DNA from 3 places in the Tindallia californiensis genome. Region 1 is predicted to be linked to each of the others. Evidence: riboswitches for the same ligand, from Rfam matches in the RefSeq annotation. Region 1 holds a riboswitch; each other region holds the start of a gene.
The links. Region 1 has a riboswitch for cobalamin ahead of BLV55_RS13745 (ABC transporter substrate-binding protein). Riboswitches for the same ligand answer to the same signal wherever they lie in the genome.
Positions count from the first base shown of each region.

Region 1 (7,283 bases):
TTATTCATACGATTATCCACGGAATGTCTATTCCTCTAGGAGCCGTAGGGCCTATTTTTTCATCGATAGGCATGTTTTTAGCCAATCTTCTGTTCAACTTTTTCGTACCATCCGGTTCTGGCCAGGCTTATGTGGTCATGCCCCTTCTTTCACCCATGGCTGATGTTGTGGGAGTATCTCGACAAGTAGCTGTATCAGCTTTTCAATATGGTGACGGGATTTCAAATATTATCATCCCTACATCCGGCGTTTTAATGGGCGCCATAGGAGTTGCTAAAATCCCTTACGAAAAATGGTTAAAATTTGTTATGCCTATTTTCGGTATATGGACTGGAATCGCTGTATTATCTATTGGATTTGCAACCTTGATCGGCTGGAGTTAAAGCAAAGCCCCTTCTGCAAAAGCAGCGGGGGTTTTTCTTTTGGATTTAGATCCAAGACCGAGAAAGTAAATATGAATACTTCCCGTAAAGGGATTGTTGCTTACTTTGTTTTCTACCTGAAAAATATCCCTAATGACATGTTCCTGCAGTACCTGCTCCGGACTTCCAAAGCTTTTAATGGTTCCTTGATGCAAAAGAATGATTTTATCACAATAGCTAGAAGCAATGTTTAAGTCATGAATGGCGGATAAAATACTAATATCCAGTTCTGAAATAATTTCCATGACTTCTATTTGGTATTTAATATCTAGATGATTTGTCGGTTCATCAAGAATTAACAACTCTGGCTTTTGCGTTAAACTTCTGGCAAACAAGACCCGTTGTTTTTCTCCACCGGACAAGGTCGTAAAGCTTCTGTTGGAAAATGCTTTCATCCCCACTTTTTCAATCATTTCATCGACAATCATGTAATCCGCCCGAGAATAGTTTTCGAAGGTTTTTTTATGCGGAGCTCTTCCCATTGCCACCATTTCTCGAACCGTAAAATCAAAATCAATGGTAGATTCCTGTTTTAATACCGCCATCTTCTTTGCGGTTTCTTTTTCTGACAAGGTACTGATATCCTGATGATCCATCAAAATAGTTCCTTTATCTGGACGCAGTGTTTTATAAATGGTTTTTAATAAGGTGGATTTTCCGCTCCCGTTTGGACCAACGATCCCGATAATTTCTTTGTTTTCTACTGCAAAACTAATGTCTTCAATAATTGGCGATCCATCGATTGATAGTGACAGGTCTTTTACAGAAACCATCATTTAGAGCCACCTCCAAAGGAGTAGTCATTCTTTCTAAGCAGCCAGATAAAAAATGGCCCTCCAAATAAGGCCGTAATGGTGCCTATAGGCATTTCTTCCGGCGCAAACAAGGTTCTAGCCAGCACATCTGCCCATATAAGAAACACAGCACCTAACAATGCCGATAAAGGAAGTACTTTTTTATGATCCGCTCCCACTAAGAAACGGGTTACATGAGGCACCATTAACCCTACAAACCCTATAGCACCACTAATTGCCACCATAATTCCTGTTGTCAGGGCCGTCACCACTAATAGCATTTTGCTAAGTTGATGGGTATTCACTCCAAGAGTGATAGCTGTTTCTTCCCCCATTAACAAAATATTAAGCATTCTGGATTGGTAAAAAAGAAAAAGAAAGGTACCGATAACGGCTATCAAAGGAATCCATAAATGAGACCATTTAGTACCACCTAAACTTCCCATCATCCAAAAGAGCGCATTGCGGATTCCTTCTTCTCTTGGTGCTGTCATAATAATAATATTCGTTAGTGCATTTAACATGGCCGAAAGAGCTATTCCAGACAAGATAAGCCGAACAGGCAATACTTTTCCTTTTACTTGCGCCAGCATAAAAATAAACAGAACCGCCGCAAGAGCTCCTGCAAAGGCAGCAAAAGAAATCGCCATTTGTCCGAAAAACCGGAAGAATCCTAATACAATCACTAAGGTTGCGCCAACGGAGGCTCCGGAAGACACGCCTAAAATATAGGGATCTGCCAACGAATTTCTCAGAAGCGCCTGCATAGTAACTCCTGACAGCGACAGTCCGGCACCAACGATGGCTGCCAGAAGAACTCTCGGAAACCGAATATCCCATACAATGTGTTTTTGCGCTGTTGTCCAGTCTTCTTCCAGCAATGGTTCCAACACCGCGAACTGACTAAAGGCAATTTCCCACACGGTTCGAAACCCAATAGAGACGGGTCCAATAGCTACAGCCAAGGTAACGGAACCCACCAATAAGACCAAAAACAATATCGATAATTTTGGCATCGAAATCGATTTTTTCATCTAGACAGCTCCCTTTAAAACTGTTCTGGATAGAACCCTTCAGCTAATATCCGAAGGGCATCTACATTGCGCGGACCCTCAAAAACACTGGGAAGTGGCAGGATGACAAAACGTTGGTTTTTCACAGCATCCACCTCCTGCATAAAGGGGTTAGTAAGCAGTTCATCGATTTTCTCTTCTGCCGTTTCATCTCCATAGTCATTGATCACAATAACTTCTGGATTGCGGTCTACGACTTCTTCCCAATTAACACTTCCCCAGTTATTGGCAATGTCATCAAAAATATTTTTACCACCAGCCATTTCAATCAGGGTTGTTTGCAGGGATTGTCCCGCCGTAAATACCGCGTCTCCACCCATATCAAAAACAAGAACTTTCACCGGTTCTTCTATTTCTCCCAATTGTTGCTGAATCGTTTTCATCTCCTGTTGCATTTCACTGACAATAGCAATTGCTTTTTCTTCCACATCAAAAATCCTGCCCAAGTTCAGAAAGTCTTCATAGACATCATCCATGGTTGCTCCATTTACCAAGGTTCCTTTTACCGCATAGGCATGAATTCCATAGGTTTCCATTTCGTTCACAGAAGCTGTTCCATTTGCACCAAAGGCACTGTCACGCCCATATACAAAGTCCGGCTCAGCGCCTAACAAAACTTCCATAGAGGGATATCTTTCGGCTAACACAGGGATACGGTCAAAATCATCCTTGAATTCCGGCAGGATTTCAGCGTTGTTAAAAGCCGTTCCTACAATACGGTCTCCCAAGCCTAAGGTAAATAATATTTCGGTTGTATGAACATTCATACTGACAATTCGCTCTGGCACTTCGGTAATGCTTAAGGTTCTATTAAAATTTTGGATCGTCACCGGTTGATAATCCGTTATTGTTTCTTTGGAGTCCGTTTGAACTTCTCCTTTTCCGCACCCTATAAAAAGCAGGATTCCCATCATTAGTAACAGAGACAGCCATTTTTTCTTCATTTTCATTCTCCTTTTTTAGGGCATTAAAAAAAGCCCCTTAATTATTAAGAGACTTCCCATCTTAGTTCTCTTTACCTACTTTCCCCTTGTCGCTTTACGCATGTTTTCATTTAAGGCAGGTCTCCTGGCTTGCGTTTCTTCCTCCTCCCAGCCTTCCCAAATTTCTTCAGTGGCATCTTAGGGATTCGTCTTCGCTTACAGTGGCGGGTCCGCGCCGGACTATAACCGGTCTTTCCTATTCTCCTCCTTTTAAGAGGCACCTTAAGGATTTATAATTTATTTATCTATTCATCCTATCATAGGAAGATTATGAAAACAAGCTATTTCTTATCTTTAACGAAGTCGATCATCCAGCACTACCTTATTCCTTCCGGATTTTTTCGCTTCGCAAAGAGCTCCATCTGTCAAATGACATGATTGCCTTCAAATTGCCGGTTCAGAATGTCAGTGGGGACGGGGACAACTCAGCCTGAGGTAACTCAACCCGTCCTTACTGTTCTGTTCCGAACCGTCCCTTTGTGTTCTTGCCTTCCCCTGTGTGTGTAGAAAGTGATGTTACCCATAATTTAAGGAAATTCGATGTTCCGGACAGACACTAGCACACAGTCCGCAACCTGCACATTTTTCTGTATTCACCGTATAAGAAAGGTCGTTATGTATGATAGCTCTGTTCAAACAAGCCGATTTGCAATGGCCCATACAATGATTGCAGTCTTCCTTTTCCTTTATAAAAGCTACTAATGGTTCTTTCGGAATCTCTTCAAAGGACAACAAGGATTCTAGTGCCTTTCCCCGAACTTCATCCAAGCTCTCAATATTCAGGTTTTTCATAAGGTCTTCCAGTTCCTTCAGAATGGTTTTCAGGTGGCTGTACCCATGAATCATCAATGAACTGCACAACTGAACCGTGACGGCACCAAGCATGGAAAACTCCAAAACATGTTCTCCCTTACTCACGCCTCCGACCCCAGAAACAGGCAGATTAGTTGCCTGTACCATCGAAGCCAAAGCCGCAAAAGCGATAGGACGTATTCCTTCCCCAGAATATCCACCATAGGTAGGCAGCAAGGCTTTTCTTGTATAAAGATCTACTCCGGGGATAGCCCTCACCGTATCGATGCCACTTAACGCCGCTGCACCACCCCGCTTAGCCTCTCTGGCCAGTTTTCCGATATTTAACACATTGGCAGAAAGTTTTACTATCACTGGAATATTCACGCTTTCTGTTAATGCTTTAGTAAACACATAAAGTCCTTCAGGAGAATCAACAATCCCGTCAATGCCTTCTCCATGAGGTGAAAAAAGGCTCATTTCAATTGCATCCACTCCGTAGGATTCAACTTTTTTACCAATGTAGGTTATTTCAGAGGCTGAATGCCCTAAAATGCTTCCTATCACCACAGCTCCCCGATCCTTAGCATAAGTAATTTCCTGCTCCCATTTTTCCAAAGAATAGTCGCTGTATAATTCAATATTGTACAGACCTTTTTCTTTATACATTACCCTGGGCTTCACATTAGGGCGAATCTCGTTTACGATGGTTTTTGTAACAACCGCACCTGCTCCTTGTTCCATAGCCTTTACCATTCCTTCACCAGTACCGGTTAAAGGGCCTGCAGATACGATTAAGGGGTTGTTTAAGTTCAAACCAATAAATTTCGTTCTAAGGTCCATAACGTCCCTCCTAATTGAATATTTCTTGTAAACGATCGTCCTGACCACAGGATCTTCGTATTTTCAACTTTGGTTGCAAATAAATTTCCGGCTGAGCTTCTTCTGTTTTCCTTCCGTCCTGAAGATTCTCAAACAATAATCTAGCCGCCATTAATCCCATTTTATGCACTGGCTGAGAAACGGTAGTAAGTTTTGGTTCTACATAAGCGGTGGGTTTAATATCATCAAAACCCATCACCGCTACTTTATGGGGAATAGAAATTCCTTTTCGTTTAAGGGCTTCCATTGCTCCAATGGCCATCAGATCATTCCCTGCAAAAATAGCCTGAGGCATTTCCTCTTTGCTTAATAACTTATTAGTGGCAATAGACCCCCCTGTAATATCTTCTCCACCAATAAGAATTAAATCTAGGTTAGGAGTCACACCATATTCTTTAAGGGCATTTTTATACCCTTCAATCTTTTCATCATCTACCGGGTGATCCTTTTTGCCCTGGATCATTGCAATTCGTCGGTATCCAATATCTAGCAGATGCTTCGTTGCGATATAGCCTCCCATCTTATAATCCGTATATACCGTTGGTATCCCAAGACCACTTCGGTTTCTGCCTAGGTGCACCATTTGAATCTTATCTTGCTTCATTTTCAGAAGTTTTTTATCAGATAATTCTGAAGCTACCAAAATTAATCCGTCCACCCTTTTTTCCATTAAAAGACTTACATGTTCTGTTTCTTTTTCTAAGCTTCCTTCTGTATTGCATAGAAACACAGAATATCCTTTTTCCCGAGCTACTTTTTCAACCCCCTCGGCAATTTCCGGGTATAAAGGATTCGTTAGCCCAGGTATTAAGAGACCAATGGTTCGGGAGCGATTTAAGTTTAATCCTCTGGCAAACGCATTAGGCTTATAGTTCATCTCCTTCATAATCTTTTCCACATGGGCTTTTCTTGCTGGAGCCACGGTTTCCGGATGATTAAGCACTCTGGAGATGGTCGCCACTGATACGCCTGCTTTTTTTGCAACCTCCTTTATGTTCGCCATCGTTTCTCTCCTTTTTTTCATTCTAGTTATGGCTATTATACCATTTCTAGCGCTTTCTCCCTACCTAAGGGATCAACAGGATTTTTAGTGATGCTCGTCATCGAATCTACAGGAATCTCAGCAGCGATAATGATCCGATAGAAAAAGCCTCACCATAATCATGTCAGGCTTTTTCGTTCATTGGATCAACTACTTATTAAAAGAGTGCTTTTTTGACAGCAGGTGTTGCTTTTGCAATGACTTTCCCTCTAGTAACATTATAAAGCACTTCCTTTTTTTCATTTAATACATGATAAAAATCTTCTCCGTTCAAAATCAAAAAGCTGGCCGGATTCCCTTCGGCAATTCCATAGTCTTTCCCTAAGTGCAAGGTCTTTGCCGCATTATAGGTCACCAACTGATAAGCATTCAGAATTTCTTCATACCCCATCATCTGGCACACATGAAGTCCCATATGGATAACCTCCAGCATATTTCCATCTCCCAGCGGATACCAGGGATCAAAAAGATCATCATGCCCGAAGGACACATTGATCTGTGCTTCCAGAAGTTCTTTCACCCGTGTAACGCCTCTTCTTTTGGGATAAGTGTCAAATCGCCCCTGGAGATGAGTATTCACAAGGGGATTGGCAACAAAATTAATCTTGCTCATGCCTAATATCCTAAAGAGCTTTGAAGCATAAGCATTGTTAAAGGAATGCATCGAAGTGGTGTGACTTGCCGTTACACGTTCCATCATTCCCGATTCATAGGCTCTGGTAGCTAATGTTTCAATAAATCTGGACTGTTCATCATCGATTTCATCACAGTGCACATCCACTAATTTATCATATTTTTCGGCTAATTCCATCAGAAAATTCACACTTTCCACTCCGTATTCCCGAGTAAACTCAAAATGAGGAATCCCCCCCACCACGTCGGCACCCATTTTGACAGATTTTTCCATCAGTTCTTTTCCCTGGGGAAAACTTTGAATCCCTTCCTGAGGAAAAGCAACCACCTGAATGTTCACTTCCTCTTTCAATTCTTCTTTTAATTCTAAAAGACCTTCTAACGCAATTAGCCTGGGGTCCGTAACATCCACATGGGTCCGAACATGCCCAACACCATTTTTCGCCTGTTTTCGGACCGCATTTCTCGCCCGGTCCATCACATCTTTTTTAGAAAGCTTCTCTTTTCTCTCAGACCAGCAAGCGATTCCTTCAAAAAGAGTGCCCGATAAGTTCCATCTCGGATCTCCCGCTGTTAAAGCCGAATCCAAATGCACATGGGAATCAATAAATTGTGGCAGCATCAGTTTTCCTTCCCCATCAATCACTTCGATTCCTGGCTTT
Region 1 is NZ_FNPV01000012.1:6,442-13,724, forward strand. It holds gene BLV55_RS13730 (YfcC family protein) at 1-383, shown strand, start outside; gene BLV55_RS13735 (ABC transporter ATP-binding protein) at 380-1,198, opposite strand; gene BLV55_RS13740 (FecCD family ABC transporter permease) at 1,195-2,250, opposite strand; gene BLV55_RS13745 (ABC transporter substrate-binding protein) at 2,265-3,233, opposite strand; cobalamin riboswitch at 3,331-3,512, opposite strand; gene BLV55_RS13750 (4Fe-4S binding protein) at 3,789-4,907, opposite strand; gene BLV55_RS13755 (LacI family DNA-binding transcriptional regulator) at 4,918-5,949, opposite strand; gene codA (cytosine deaminase) at 6,146-7,283, opposite strand, start outside.

Region 2 (7,283 bases), on a different contig from region 1:
TTGGCATCGAAAGCGGATGCACCTTGGGATGATATGGAAAGTTTGATTGAATACATTCAAGAAAATCCAGGAGAAGTGGTACTTGGTGGTCAGGGAGAAGGAAACATGATGCATTTTATTGCAGAACTAATCCTTGATCCGAATGAATTAGACTACACCTACGTTGGACTAGGCGGCGGAGCCGATGTTGCTTTGAACCTAACAGGTGGACATGTGGATTTAGGTCATATGAGTTTGGCGGCGGCAAGGCCATTGCATGAAGATGGAGACTTATCCGTATTGGTTAATACGCAAATATTGGTGGATAGGGATCCATTAATGCCAGACATTCCAAACATAGAAGAATTTGGAATTAATGCGAAAGAACCACATCCACTAGGCTTATGGGCACCTAAAGGAGCTCCGCAAGAACTTATTGATCGTGTCAGCAATGCGGTGGAACAAGCTTCTCAAAGTGAAACCTTAATTCAAAACTATCAAGATATTGGGATCATCGCTCATTATCTGAATCCTGAAGATCAATGGGGATTTTTTATGGATGTGCAGGATGATATGTTACCACGATTTATTGAATGGGTGGAAGCGTTTGAAGACTAAAACACCTTAACTGGTTTGAAAGGGTGAAAGTAAGTTTCTGTCAGTTATGTCGAAGCGCTGATGTTGCGCTTCGACATAATAATTCATAATGCTGCTTAAAGAGAAGCTATAAAACGCAATGTTGGGTGATTGTATAAACCGACTGGACCCTAAAGGGGGATATTAATATGAATATCAAAAGAACATTACTCTTGTTATTGATTCTTATTTTAACAGGAGGAATGGTAACTGGATGTGGTGGAGAAGAACCAGCGGAAGAATCAGCACCAACGGAGATGGGAGAATCAGCAGAAGAAGCAGAAGTGTCTGAGGAAGCAGTAGAGGAAGAAGTGGATATTGATATTATCGTTGGGTTTGGTGCGGGTGGCTCTAATGACTTGACGGCTAGGTACATGGCAGAGTATTTAAGAGAATTTGGAATTAATGCCAATATTGTAAATATGCCGGGTGGAATGAGCACAGAGGCAGCTTATCATGTTTCTAATCAATCACCGGACTCTAATATGTTTTTCTGGGGACATACAGGGCCGCTGCTGTTTGAACCAGCAGCTGGTGACAGGGGCTATACAATTGATGATTTTGAAGCAGTTGCAACATTGGCGAGTCCAACTTTCGTTATAGGAAATCGTTCAGGAGCACCTTGGGAAACCTTAGATGAGTTAATAGAATATATTCAAGAAAACCCGGGCGAGGTTGTATTTGGAGGTCAGGGGGAAGGCAATGTCAGACATTACATTGTCGAAAAAATCTTACCACCTGATGAACTTGATTATATTTTTGTAGGCTTAGAAGGTGGTGCAGATGTAGCCTTGAACTTAACAGGAGGCCATGTAGACGTTGGACATTTAAGCTTAGCGGCGGCTGTTCCACTTCACCAGGATGGTGATATGAGCGTCATGGTTAATACACAACCATTGGTAGAGAGGGATCCATTGATGGAAGACGTGCCGAATGTATCCGAGTTTGGTATAGAAGATGGTCGAGAAAGACATCCGATTGCATTATGGGCCATTAAAGGGACAGACCCTGCTTTGGTTGATAGAATATCTGCAGCGATTGGTGAAGTAGCAGAGATGCCAACACTGCAAGAAAGCTTTAAGGACATGGGTGTAGTCGCTCATTACTTAAATGCTGAAGAAACATGGGAGTTCTATATGGATGTAAAAAGCACCATGATTCCTAATTATATGGAATGGATCGAAACCTTGGATTAAAGGTTGATATTGATCTAAAAGCATTACATTATTGATAGAAAACCAGTTAATAACAGAGCCTAAAACCAAAATGGTGATAGGCTCTGTTGAAAAAAAGACGAAAATTTCCGAACAATCAAAGCTTATGACTAAGCTTAGTCAGGGGTGTTAGGATGAGTTCAAAATTCCAATTATCATTAAACTCTAAAGTAGGGCTATTGATTACGATCATTTCTATGGGAGGATATGCCTGGACATTCACCTCCTCTTTAAGATCAATGGAACTATTTGTACCTAGAATTTCATTGATTTTGATGGCGGTAGGTGGCGTCTTGGTACCTATTAGAGAAATATTGAAGCCAGAAACAAAAGTTGAATTTAAGATGACTGGGAAATTACCCTGTGCAATAGCCATCGCTATCTTCATGTGGGCTTATTCTTGGTCTTTTAGAAATATTGGCTTAGCAACGTCAACCTTTGCCTTTCTATTTTTTTGGTGGTTATGGACCATTTATCGTGAAGCAAAAAGAAAGAAAGACTTTAGTCGCTTTGCTATAACGGCAGGGAAAATGGCCGCTTTAGCACTTGTGGTAGCCATTGTGATTCACATACTATTTATTGAATTGCTATCTATGTACATGCCAAGAACACCATTGCCTTAAAAGGGGGGACTTAAGATGGCTGTTGATACTGTTGCATTATCAGGCGCTGTAGCAGACGTATTTACTATTCAAACGATGCTTTTTATTATGATGGGAATTGTTGTAGGGATTTCTGTAGGGGCTATCCCCGGATTAGCGCATAGTCTTCCTATTGCTTTGGTTTTGCCGTTTTCCTTTGTGTTGCCATTAGCTCAAACCATGGGGTTGCTGATTGGTACATATGTGGGTGGTACTTATGGAGGGTCGATTACAGCAATTGCCTTTGGAACACCTGGAACTTCCGGTGCGGCCGCCACCGTTGCGGATGGATACGGCCTAACTCAGATGGGAAAAGGGAAAAAAGCACTTCAAATGGGGCTATATGCTTCTGTTTTGGGTGGTTTTTTCGGTTCTTTTGTCCTTATTTTTCTAGTAGTACCTATTGGACGAATGGCACCTAGATTTGGACCGGCAGAACTGACGGCATTGTATATGCTGGCTTTATCATTAGTGGTAGTTTTTTCGGCAGAAAACCCAGGTAAAGGGATTATGTCTGCAGGAATTGGATTCTTTTTAGCTATTATTGGGAGAGATATTATTACAGGAGGCCTTCGATTTACTTTTGGCATCAGACAGATGCAATCTGGATTTCCGTTAGTGCCTTTACTGATGGGTTTCTTCGCTCTGCCTGTTATTGTCAAAGAGATTCATGAGTTTCTTAAAGATCCTGATAAATCCGGGGATCTGGGAGACAGTATTTTGGATGAAGCTAAGAAAAAAGAAGAAGGATTGACGATTAAAGAACTATTTAAGTCCGGAAAAGCCATCGGAATAGGATCGGTGTTGGGGACCTTTCTGGGAGCCCTTCCAGGACCAGGAGCTACTCTGGCATCCTATACATCTTACTCGGTGTATAGTCAGATATCCAGTGATAAAAACTATGGTAAAGGATCCTTAGATGGTGTTGCGGCGGCAGAGGCTGCCAATAATGCGACTTGCGGTGCGACTTTTATCCCGATGTTAACCTTTGGTATTCCTGGGAGTTCAATTGCCGCACTAATGATGGCGGCCTTGGTAATGGAAGGCGTACCGGTAGGTCCTCGGGTAGTGGTAGACCATACCCAAGTAGTGTACACCCTCTTTATATTGATGCTGATGACCAATCCGCTCAATTTGGTTTTTGGATGGATTTTAATTCCTGTTTTTACAAAGCTTTCAAAGATACCTGTTCAGGTATTATGGCCTATTATTGCTGTGTTCCTGGTTATTGGTACCTATGCTTACAGTAATATGCCATATCATACGATCATTGCGATTGTTTCCGGTTTTATTGGCTATTTTTATAAATGGTATAAATTGCCAGACGGACCTTTGATTTTGGCATTTTTAGTAACACCTCTTTTTGAAGCTAGTTTCAGACAAGCCTTAACCATTGCGCGTGGTAATTACCTTTACTTTGTCAGTAGTCCGATATCGATTGGTTTATGGACAGTCACCATTTTATCTGTATTTTTCTTTCTTAGAAAAAAGAAACAGATCCTGGAAGAAGATTAGAAAGAGTGAAAAGCGGCTTTTGCATTATGCAGAAGCCGCTTTTTTGCGATTAGAAAATGATGGTTATTCTCTCAGACTATTGACATTTATCCGATGATTATCTTGAATAACAACAAGGTTATTGATATAATGGCAAATGATCAATTGCATCGAAGGTGCCCTTAAGAAAGAGGGAGAATAGGGAAGACCGGTTAAAATCCGGCGCGGACCCACCACTGTAAGCGGCGACAATTCCTCGATATACCACTGAGTGATTCTTGGGAAGGTGAGGAAAAGGATGAACCGTAAGCCAGGAGACCTGCCTTTAGATGAGGAAAAATATATGATGGGAATCTGTATATTTTTTAGAAAAAAGAAGTGACTTTAAAATGGGAAAAGTCTCTTGAGGATATCAGGAGGCTTTTTTGTTTTCTTTAACCTCATCAAAGGAATAAAAGCATCGATGTTAAAAAGGATATTATATAGGGAGGTAAGGGAGATGAAGAAGATTAGCAAGAAGATGATAACATTATTGATGGTAACGGCTCTGTTGATGACAGCCTGCGGCAATCCGGCAGAGTCTGAAAATGGTCAGCAATCAGTAATGGAGGAAGAGCAGCGACTGATCCGGTTAGAGGGAGGAGATTATGGTTTGCCACAACCATATGCCACTCATTCCAGAGGCCCTGGACGTTATAAGGTAAACCTTATTTTTGATAAGTTGGTGGAAAAAGATGAAAATGGATATATTCCATGGCTAGCAAAAAAATGGGAGATGTCTGAAGATGGATTAGAATATCATCTTATTTTACAAGAAGAAGTGAAGTGGCATGACGGAAAGCCGTTTACAGCGGAAGATGTTGCTTTTACATTAGAATATGCAAGAAAATATACACCGGTAGTTTCTTCAGCTCAGCTACTGGACGAAAACTTTATTCAGGAAGTAAACGTAATGAATGATCACGAGGTAGTGATTCGGCTAGGAGAACCAAGTCCTATCTTTATAGAAGAGCTATTTGGTATTAGTATCTTACCAAAACATATCTGGCAGGATATAGAGGAACCAGAGTCTTTTCATGAACCGGAGTCCTTGATAGGAACTGGCCCATACGAATTAACACATTACGAACAGGAACACGGAACTTATCGGTTTGAAGCCTTTGATTTGTTTTGGGGACCAGAACAAAAGGTAGATATTATTGAATTCATACCGGTGAGTGATTCGGTATTGGCTCTTCGGAACGAAGACATTCATCTATCGGATATCCCGATGGACTCTTTGGAATATTTTCAAGAGAATGAAAGATATCAGCTTGTAGAAAAACCGGGAGTCTGGGGTTATCGTCTGCGATTTAATATGGAAGAAAAACCAGAGCTGAAAAAGAAAGAACTGAGGCAGGCGATGGCATATGCTATTGACAGGCATGCCCTAGTAGAAAGAATAGCTCGTGGAGGTGGTATTCCGGGCAGCTTGGGAATTTTGCCACCAGATCATCGCTGGCATGATGCAGGAGTGACGGCATACGACTTTTCACCGGATAAAGCGATGCGGCTATTAGCTGAAAATGACATAGAAACAGAAAATCTATCCTTTGAATTACTAACAGGAGAAGACCAAGAAGTAAGGATGGGCGAATTAATTCGTGAACAATTAGAAGATATTGGGATCGAAATAAACCTGCATTCGAGGGATAGCCAGTCCAGAGATCAGAGAATTGCCGATGGTCAGTATGAAATGGCTATTGTTGGTCATGGCGGATGGGCTCGGGACGCGGATTACTTAAGAGCTCGATTTACGACAGCCGACAGCGACTGGGTAAACAGTGTGCCTGGTTATCATCATCCATTATTAATGGATATGTTGGAAGAACAGATTTTGATTTTGGATGAAGAAGAAAGAAAGCAAAAGATAAAAGAAATCCAATATATATTAGCAGAGGAAGTGCCGGAAATACCTCTTTTTTTAAGAACAGGATATACCGTATATAATAAAGAAGCCTACGATGGATGGATGCATGTTTTTGATCATCATAACATGACGCACAATAAACTTTCCTACCTAGACTATTAGGTTTCCTGCTTGAATTATTAGGATTAAGAAGATAAGGAGGATAAGATGGACCGTACCATTAATGCCATAGACCTTCGAGTACAATATCAGACAGAAAAGGAAAAAGTAGTGGCCTTGAGAAAAGCTTCTTTTACTTTGCGAGAAGGTAAAAGCATAGGAATTGTGGGAGAGTCAGGAAGTGGAAAAACCTCTTTGGCACTTGCGATGATGGGGCTTATTCATCGAAAGCATACTAGATCTGGAGAATTAAAGCTTTTTGGAGAACCCTACCTAAGCTTGCCGGAAAAAGAACAAAAAAAACATCGATGGAATACGATGGCGATGATGTTTCAAAATTCCATGAATGTATTGAATCCTGTGATGCCAATTGGTAAGCAGTTAACAGAAAGGTTAGTAGAAAGAAAGATAATGGATAGCAGGCAAGCTGAGCAGGAAGCAGAAAGTCTTTTGAAATCTGTAGGTTTAGAGGGGTGGGAAGCAAAAGCTTTTCCACATCAGCTTTCTGGAGGAATGCAGCAAAGAGTACTTTTGGCGATGGCTGTTGCTTGTAAGCCACGCTTTTTAATCCTTGATGAGCCCACAGGTTCGCTCGATGGGCTTGCAAGGGCGGAGATGATTCAACGGATTCAAAGCTTGCAAAAACAAATGAATTTTGCCATGCTTGTTATTTCTCATGACATTAAATTGATTGGAGAGCTTACCCAAGAGATAATGGTATTGTATGGAGGTTGTGTGGTGGAACAGGGAGCAACGGATGCCGTGATTGAAAAACCTATGCATCCCTATTCCCGAGGTTTGTTTAATGCGTCGGTTGAACTGGCGCCTTATAAAGATTTATGGGGTATTCCTGGAGAAAGCAACAATGGAATAGAAGAAGGCTGTGTGTTTAATAATCGTTGTACACAGCCGTCTTCGCTTTGTTACCGCCACATGCCTTCCTTGGAAAGTGTTTCAATTGAACGCAAGGTAGCGTGTCATCAAAATGGATTAATTCATGTACTAAAAGGAGAAGGGTTAAGTAAAGAATATGATATTGGAAAAAAATCTATCGTAGCCTTAGATAAGGTCTATATGAATTTAAGACACGGCGAAACGCTTGCTGTAATTGGTCCTTCTGGATCTGGAAAATCTACTTTGGCTAAGGTGTTAGGCGGATTTACTGAAGCCGATGAAGGAGACGTTTTTTTTAATGGGAAAAAACTCAAAGAACATCCTTTTTCTTGCTGTGAAGAAGGCGTGCAATTGGTA
Region 2 is NZ_FNPV01000001.1:416,685-423,967, reverse strand. It holds gene BLV55_RS01995 (tripartite tricarboxylate transporter substrate binding protein) at 1-597, shown strand, start outside; gene BLV55_RS01990 (tripartite tricarboxylate transporter substrate binding protein) at 765-1,811, shown strand; gene BLV55_RS01985 (tripartite tricarboxylate transporter TctB family protein) at 1,964-2,452, shown strand; gene BLV55_RS01980 (tripartite tricarboxylate transporter permease) at 2,468-3,985, shown strand; cobalamin riboswitch at 4,122-4,305, shown strand; gene BLV55_RS01975 (ABC transporter substrate-binding protein) at 4,464-6,035, shown strand; gene BLV55_RS01970 (ABC transporter ATP-binding protein) at 6,081-7,283, shown strand, end outside.
Region 2: another riboswitch for cobalamin. It lies ahead of BLV55_RS01975 (ABC transporter substrate-binding protein); the one in region 1 lies ahead of BLV55_RS13745 (ABC transporter substrate-binding protein).

Region 3 (7,283 bases), on a different contig from region 1:
CAGAAAATTTGCCGGATCCCCGCCATAGTATTTGATGATATCCATGGTCGCCATGGCCAGGCCGGCGCCATTCACCATGCATCCAATATTGCCGTCCAGCGAAATATAGGAAAGATCGTACGCCGCTGCTTTGGTTTCTTTTTCATCTTCTTCATTCTGATCCCGGAAGGACAATAGATGGGGCTGACGAAAAAGAGCGTTTTCGTCAAAGCTTAACTTTGCATCTAAGGCCATCATGCCACCGTCTTTTGTCGTGACCAGAGGATTTATTTCAGCCATGGAGCAATCTTCTTCTATATAGCACCGATAAAGATTTTTTAAGATAGACAAAGCTTCCGAAACCTGCTCCAAAGGGATTTTGATAGCATCACATAACCGCCGGGCCTGAAAATCCGCTAGACCTATAGCCGGATCAATGAGTTCACGGTGAATCCGTTCCGGAGTTTCAGCGGCTACGGCTTCAATATCCGTTCCTCCTTCTTCAGAAGCAATGATCATTACCTGGGATGCTTCCCGATCCAAGGTTACAGCTACATAATATTCTTTTAGGATATCGCAGCCTTCTTCAATCAACAGGGTTTTTACTTCTCGGCCTTCCGGTCCGGTCTGATGAGTGACCAGCTTTTTTCCCAATAAGGATTCCGCTGCTTGTTTCACCTCTTTAAGGCTGTTTACCACTTTCACTCCGCCAGCCTTTCCCCTACCGCCAGCATGAATTTGTGCTTTCACAACGGCCATATCCGTTTGAATGTTCCAGCCTGATTCTTCCGCCTCTTCTGCTGTGTGAACCGCAAATCCACGGGGTACAGCTATGTTGTATTTCTTTAAGATGGATTTTGCCTGATATTCATGAATGTTCATCGCTAAGCCTCCGTTCTTTTATCGATATAAAATATTGGTATATAGAATCATCAGCAATAGTGCAAAGGGGTAAGCCGCTCCGTAGCCCACGGTTACTTCATCGCTTTCAAACGCATCAATGGAAGCAGCAAGTCCCGGTGTACTGGTCATTCCACCACAAATTCCTCCTACAAGATAAACCGTAGGAAGCTTTAATAAATGCTTTCCTACCAGATATCCGACCAATATACTGACTACGGCCGTCATAGTTCCCACCCATAATAAGGAAACTCCGACCTCCTTCAGCATGTGCAGTGCCTGATACCCATAATTAAGCCCTACGATAGCTAAAAACAAGTTTAAAGAGGTGTCACGCAAAACCCCCAGTTGGCTATCTTCCATCAGGAAAATAAAAGGACCCAATTTTTTCTTGTCGCCCAGCAGCAAAGCACTTATTAAAACACCACCCGTCGTCCCTAAGGAAAAGGTACCCAAAAATGATCCCATATAAAAAGAAATATTTCCAAGGATGATGCCGGTCACGCAAACGAAGGAAAAAGATGCTATACAAAAACATCCTTCAGCTCTCTGACCTTTTTCAATGCTCTCGCTCTCTTCCTTGCTCATTTTTGCTTCTGTTCTTTCCTGGTTTATGTCATTTTTTCTGCTTCTCTTATGATTTCGATAAATTAGTTGCACAAAGATAACCGCCGCCATAATACCGGGGATATAGGCAATAGAGTAACCAAGGCCAACCATGGATTGCTCTCCACCACCTTCAACTCCTGTTATTTCAAGGGCCGTTGCTAAGCCAGGCGAACTGGTCAACGCTCCTACATACGTACCAAGAATGGCCGTTCTCAAGGTTGGATACATAAAATTCATAAAAAAATAGCTGGCGGATGCCCCGGCTGTTGTGATGGCTAACGCCAATAGTAAAAATTGATATCCATATTGGCGAATCACCAGCCGAATATGTTTTGCTGCCATTAAGCCAACGGAAGCAATAAAAATCATCAAGCTTAAATGAAACAGCGAACCTGGTATCAGTTGCCCGTTTTCTGGAACCAATTGAACCGCTGCTATTTTCAGATAGCTGATGAGTGGATAACTGATCAGTATCCCCGCAAATAGCACGGCTGAACTACCTAACTTTACTTCTTTCACTTCTATTTGACCCATCAAATGACCTGCCAGTACACATATCCCAATCAAAAGAAAGGGATTAGCAACGATTTCCATCACACTCAACAACCTCACCCTTCTTTCTTTGTCTTAAGGCAAGCTAAAGAACACCAGAGATCGGCCCGATTATCCTTTTCCAAATCTCCGGCGTTCCGACCATTCATAGTTTCATGGATTTTTTCCAGTCTTCGATGCGAATGGCATGACCATCCTGAATAATCAGTCGCATTTCTCCATGCTGGGTTTCCCGTATCAGCTGTAACAATTTGGCCTCCCGATGAGTCAATTTTTCTAATGATGTTATTCTTTCTGCCAACGAACTCAACCTCCCCACCTAATCCTTTACCATCCAGCAAATCCATTATCGGCTACTAAGCCCTTTAACAGCCTTCTTCTTTCACTGCCAATGCAAACAGGGTATCCGACAGTCGATTCACATACCGCAGCAAACAGTCATTAATCTCTTCTTCCCGCATTAACCAGATAATTCGTCGCTCAAGACGGCGGCATACGGTTCTGGCAACGTGAAGATGTGCCGAGGAAAGGGTTTCTCCAGGCACTACAAAGGTTAAGGGTTTTTCTAACTGGCCCATATAACGGTCAATCAGCTCTTCTTGTTTTTTCACCTGTTCCTCTGTTATGGTATCCCTCATTTTTTCCGGATTTCGGGTTGCCAGTTCACCACCTAGGATAAACAATGCTTGTTGAATTTCTTTTAAGATTTCTTTGACTTCCTGATCTTTTACAGTGGCCCGAGCCACGCCCAGAAAACTGCTCAGCTCATCGACGGTTCCATAACATTCCACCCGACACTCGTCTTTGGTTACTCGCTGACCATCCCATAAACTGGTTTCTCCCTGATCGCCACCCCGCGTATAAATTTTCATCTTTCCTTCCTCCCTTCTGCTTCTTTTGACACTTTTTATTTTATGCTTCTCTTTCCCTTTTTATTTCCTTGCTTTCTGCACTCTGCAGAGACAGGCCTTCCACTTTCTTTCCAGAAACGCAGACATAAAAAAACTCCTCCAGATTCCGGGAGAAGTGTTTATTGAACTATTGTTATCATTAGTCATCAGTTAAGAACAACCAGAAAAACAAGGTTTTTCGGATGCTTCCTATTCTCCTTCTCATCTCCCGTGAGAAATATGGAGCATTTCATGGCAGGTCTCCTGGCTCAGCTTCATCGCACATCAGTCTCCTTCCCATTGTTGTGTTTCAACAGTGGATATGACTAATAGCTCTGCATTACAGTGGCGGGACCGCGTGGGCTTTTCACCCATCTTCCCTTTTAATCTGTTCTCGTAATCAAACAGACACCATCAAATGTTATTAAATTGTCTTGTTACAAAAGTATCATATCATATTCAAAATGGGCAATCAAGCACTATTCTTGTTTTCCATTTTTCCTCTTTTTTCCCTTTTTTCAAGGATTTCCCACCAGTTTCGGTAATATTTGTTGACAGCTTACAAAAATTATATAAGAATAGAGGATGAACGAGAAAAGGAGGGTTTTCCATTGAAGGATTTATATATTCAGGTATTAGAAGAAGAACTGGTACCGGCATTAGGCTGTACGGAACCAATTGCTATTGCCTATGCCGCCGCCAAAGCCCGGGAAGTGTTAGGACAGATGCCGGAGTCTATGATTGTTGAATGCAGTGGAAACGTCATTAAAAATGTAAAAGGCGTCACCGTACCGATGACACCGGGTATGAAAGGCATTGAAACCAGTGCCATTCTTGGAGCTGTTGGGGGAGAAGCGTCACGAAAGCTGGAAGTATTGACTTTGGTTACGGATGAGCATATTCAGGAAACAAAAGAGAAGCTGGAAAAGAAGATATGCCAGGTGGAGCTGGCCGAAGGGGTGGAAGGACTCTACATTAAAGTTCTCCTTCGTACTGGACAGGAAGAAGCCAGTGTTACCTTAAAGGACTGTCACACCGGTATTATTGAAATCACTAAAAACCAACAGGTTCTTCCACAGGAATCTACGATAGATGTCAATGCCACTCAAAACCAACAGGTGGATCGAAGTTTTTTAAGCATTCAAGGGATCTATGATTATATCCGTCAGGTAGATGCGGAAAAACTAAAGCCCGTCTTGGAGGATCAGGTCACTATGAACCGAGCCATTGCCGAAGATGGTCTTGCCAATCCTTATGGTGCCAATGTGGGCAAAACCCTGTTGGAACTTTATGGAGATGCGGTGGATAACAAAGCAAAAGCCTATGCCGCTTCCGGTTCGGATGCTCGAATGAGTGGATGTTCCAAGCCAGTGGTCATTAATTCCGGTAGTGGAAATCAAGGGCTAACCGTCTCTTTACCCGTCATTGTTTTTGCTGAATACCTGGAAGTACCGGAAGAAACTCTGTATCGAGCCCTGGCACTCAGTAATCTGATCTCTATTCATATCAAAACCGGCATTGGCAAATTATCTGCTTTTTGTGGTGCGGTCAGTGCTTCTTGTGGTGCCACAGCGGCTATTGCCTATTTACATCAGGCATCTTTTCCTGTCATTGCCAGATCCATTGCCAACACCTTGGCAAATACCTCCGGCATTGTCTGCGATGGTGCAAAAGCTTCCTGTGCCGCTAAAATCGCTTCTTCTGTGGATGCGGCTATCCTGTCCTTCCGCTTAGCAGAAAAAGATCAGTATTTTGAAGCCGGTGACGGTCTTTTAAAGGAAGATATTGAAGAGACCATCCGCAGTGTTTGCCGGATGGCCAAAATTGGAATGAAAGAAACAGATGTCGAGATCCTGAAGATCATGATTGAATCCTGATCTTCAGGATTTTTTTAGCTCTTTTACTTTATTGCTTTATTGAAGGTAAATAAATTCTGGTAAATTCCCTGATTCAAAGGTTCCCATAAATAGCTGGTTATCAAATTCGTCAAAGAAACCGACCACATACACCGGAAAATGGTCATCCCGCCGCCAGAAAGGATCATAGCGGGTTAAGCTTTCTTTAATCTCTTCCTTCTCTTTGGTGATAATGCCATTCCCTACTTCCATAAAACCATTTCTATCCATCAGTTCCCATTCTTCTTCATTTTGCACCATCTGAACCGATACTTGATAAATATCCTCCGGCACTACGGTAACATCTTCATAATAGCCCTGATCTTTTAACCATCTTTCTAAGGTTTCAAACTCCGGATGACGGGCTACATAGATTTCTCCGCCATAATAAGGAGCCATCGCCTTACTTTTTCCATCTGTCAGCCGGACACGAAGAGATCCCTGATGTCGATGACTGCTTTCACCATATAAAACATCGTAATCCGCTTCTTCAATTTCTTGTTGAATAATCTTCAGTACTTCTCTTGCTTCTTCCTGCTGCAGGATTTTTCGTTTATCCAATTCATAGGAACGAAACTCAATATGAGACACGTCTTCCGCTTCCAGTCTCAGCACCGGATATTCCATCTTTTTATCTTCCGCTAATTCACGGATAGGACGGAAATAGCTTTCAAAGTCTTCGTAAGGCACCGTATATTCTCGGATTTGACGATTTCCATTTTCTAAGTGATACACCAAGGATATGCCTCGGAAATCTCCGTTATAGGAAGGATGCCGCAAAAACCTTCCTTCTTTTTGTTGCACAATCGCTTCATGAAGGGCAATGATTTTTTCAATGCTTTCTGGATGTCGGTAAAGATAATCCATCCCTTCCTCGTCCAAATCATCCCATTTATGATGATATCTCCAGAAACCCCAGTCAAAATAGGCGGCTTCCACCTTCTCCGGATCCGGAACACGCTGTTCATAACCTGTAATATCCGTTACAATTCCCATTAGGATTGCTCCTACCACCAACAAGTAAATCCCAAAACTTTTAGCACTTTTTCGGTTAAAGACCCGAAAGCTTTTGTTGAGAACGGCTAAGGCAATAAAATGTCCCAACAGGGCAAAAAGAAGGTAGGCCACAAACACCCAGATTCCGTTATGACGACTGGCTAATTGAACATATAAGCCGCCTGTCAACATGACACAAAAAGTAATTCCCATCAGAAAAATCATATTAATTCCGTTAAAAACAACGGTTTGCCGGCATCTTTCCATTCTCCGGTATTGGTACAAGACTCTGGAAAGAGCAATGAGAATGACGCATGCCACCAGGTATCCCTGTACTTCTGACCGGCTAAGCAGATCCGCATACAGTCCAAAGGTACGGATCACCGGCGAAAACAGCAAATAATCTTCTCTCATTAAAAAGTCTCCACTAAAGCCATGCAACAGACTGTTCAGATTGTACGCAATCAATACCAACATACCTGCCGGTAGCAGCAAGAGAATGTAGGTAAAGATTCCCTGCGCTAAAATGACGCCGGAGAACATGCCCACCGTAATGGAGGCACAGTAGATGACCGCATTCATCAGCAAACTGGTGCCCATCCACTGCCAGATCATTGCTGACTCCAGATAAAGATGAAGTTCCGTAAAGCTTCGGATCAGAAAACTGATCCCACCGGTTGCCAGAATAGGAAGCGACCATAACAACACCCCACTGGTAAGATTACTCCAAAACAAGGTTTTTCTCGGCAGCGGAATGCTGTGAAAAAAATCGGTTGGCGATTTTTGTTGAAGGTACTGAAACATGACAATCGCCGTTACCAAGGGTACGGTAAGGATTAAAAACATTTGAAAGGGTTCGCCCTGAAAGGCATATATCCTTGTAAAGATCTGATCACTAAAATAGTAGTTTTCCATGGATGGCAGGGTCATCAGTACCCGCAGTGGCAAAAGCAACATCAACAGGATAAAATAAGTGCCACCTACCCACACAAAGCGTTTTAGATTAGTTTCTATAACACCCTTATGCAAAAATGACTTGATCCACTTCATAGGCGTGATCCCCCATTTCGTAAATAAATATTTCTTCCAGGGTTAATGGAAGGATATCCACAATGACCGGCTGAAAGGCTTTGAATTCTTCTATCAGCTTTTCCTTCACTCCTCGGATAATCATCAGGTGAACACTGCCCCGTTTCTCTGTATGAAGGATATTCATTTTCTGAAACATCTCTTCCGGCGGCGTTTCCTTAAAGGCTATCTGAATTTTATGAATGTCTTTTTTAAGTTCATCCAAGTCTTTTTCCAATAGCAGTTTTCCCTGATGCAAAATCCCGACATGATCACAAAAATCTTCCATTTCCCTCAGATTGTGAGAAGAAATAATAATGGTCATTTCCCGCTCCGCCACGTCCTGCACCAGCAAGTTTTTTACCTTTTGACGCATCACCGAATCCAAACCATC
Region 3 is NZ_FNPV01000006.1:110,983-118,265, forward strand. It holds gene sucC (ADP-forming succinate--CoA ligase subunit beta) at 1-861, opposite strand, end outside; gene BLV55_RS09555 (aspartate-alanine antiporter-like transporter) at 880-2,082, opposite strand; gene BLV55_RS09560 (DUF2292 domain-containing protein) at 2,186-2,341, opposite strand; gene BLV55_RS09565 (cob(I)yrinic acid a,c-diamide adenosyltransferase) at 2,406-2,912, opposite strand; cobalamin riboswitch at 3,168-3,361, opposite strand; gene BLV55_RS09570 (L-cysteine desulfidase family protein) at 3,542-4,807, shown strand; gene BLV55_RS09575 (DUF6449 domain-containing protein) at 4,844-6,871, opposite strand; gene BLV55_RS09580 (ABC transporter ATP-binding protein) at 6,843-7,283, opposite strand, start outside.
Region 3: another riboswitch for cobalamin. It lies ahead of BLV55_RS09565 (cob(I)yrinic acid a,c-diamide adenosyltransferase); the one in region 1 lies ahead of BLV55_RS13745 (ABC transporter substrate-binding protein).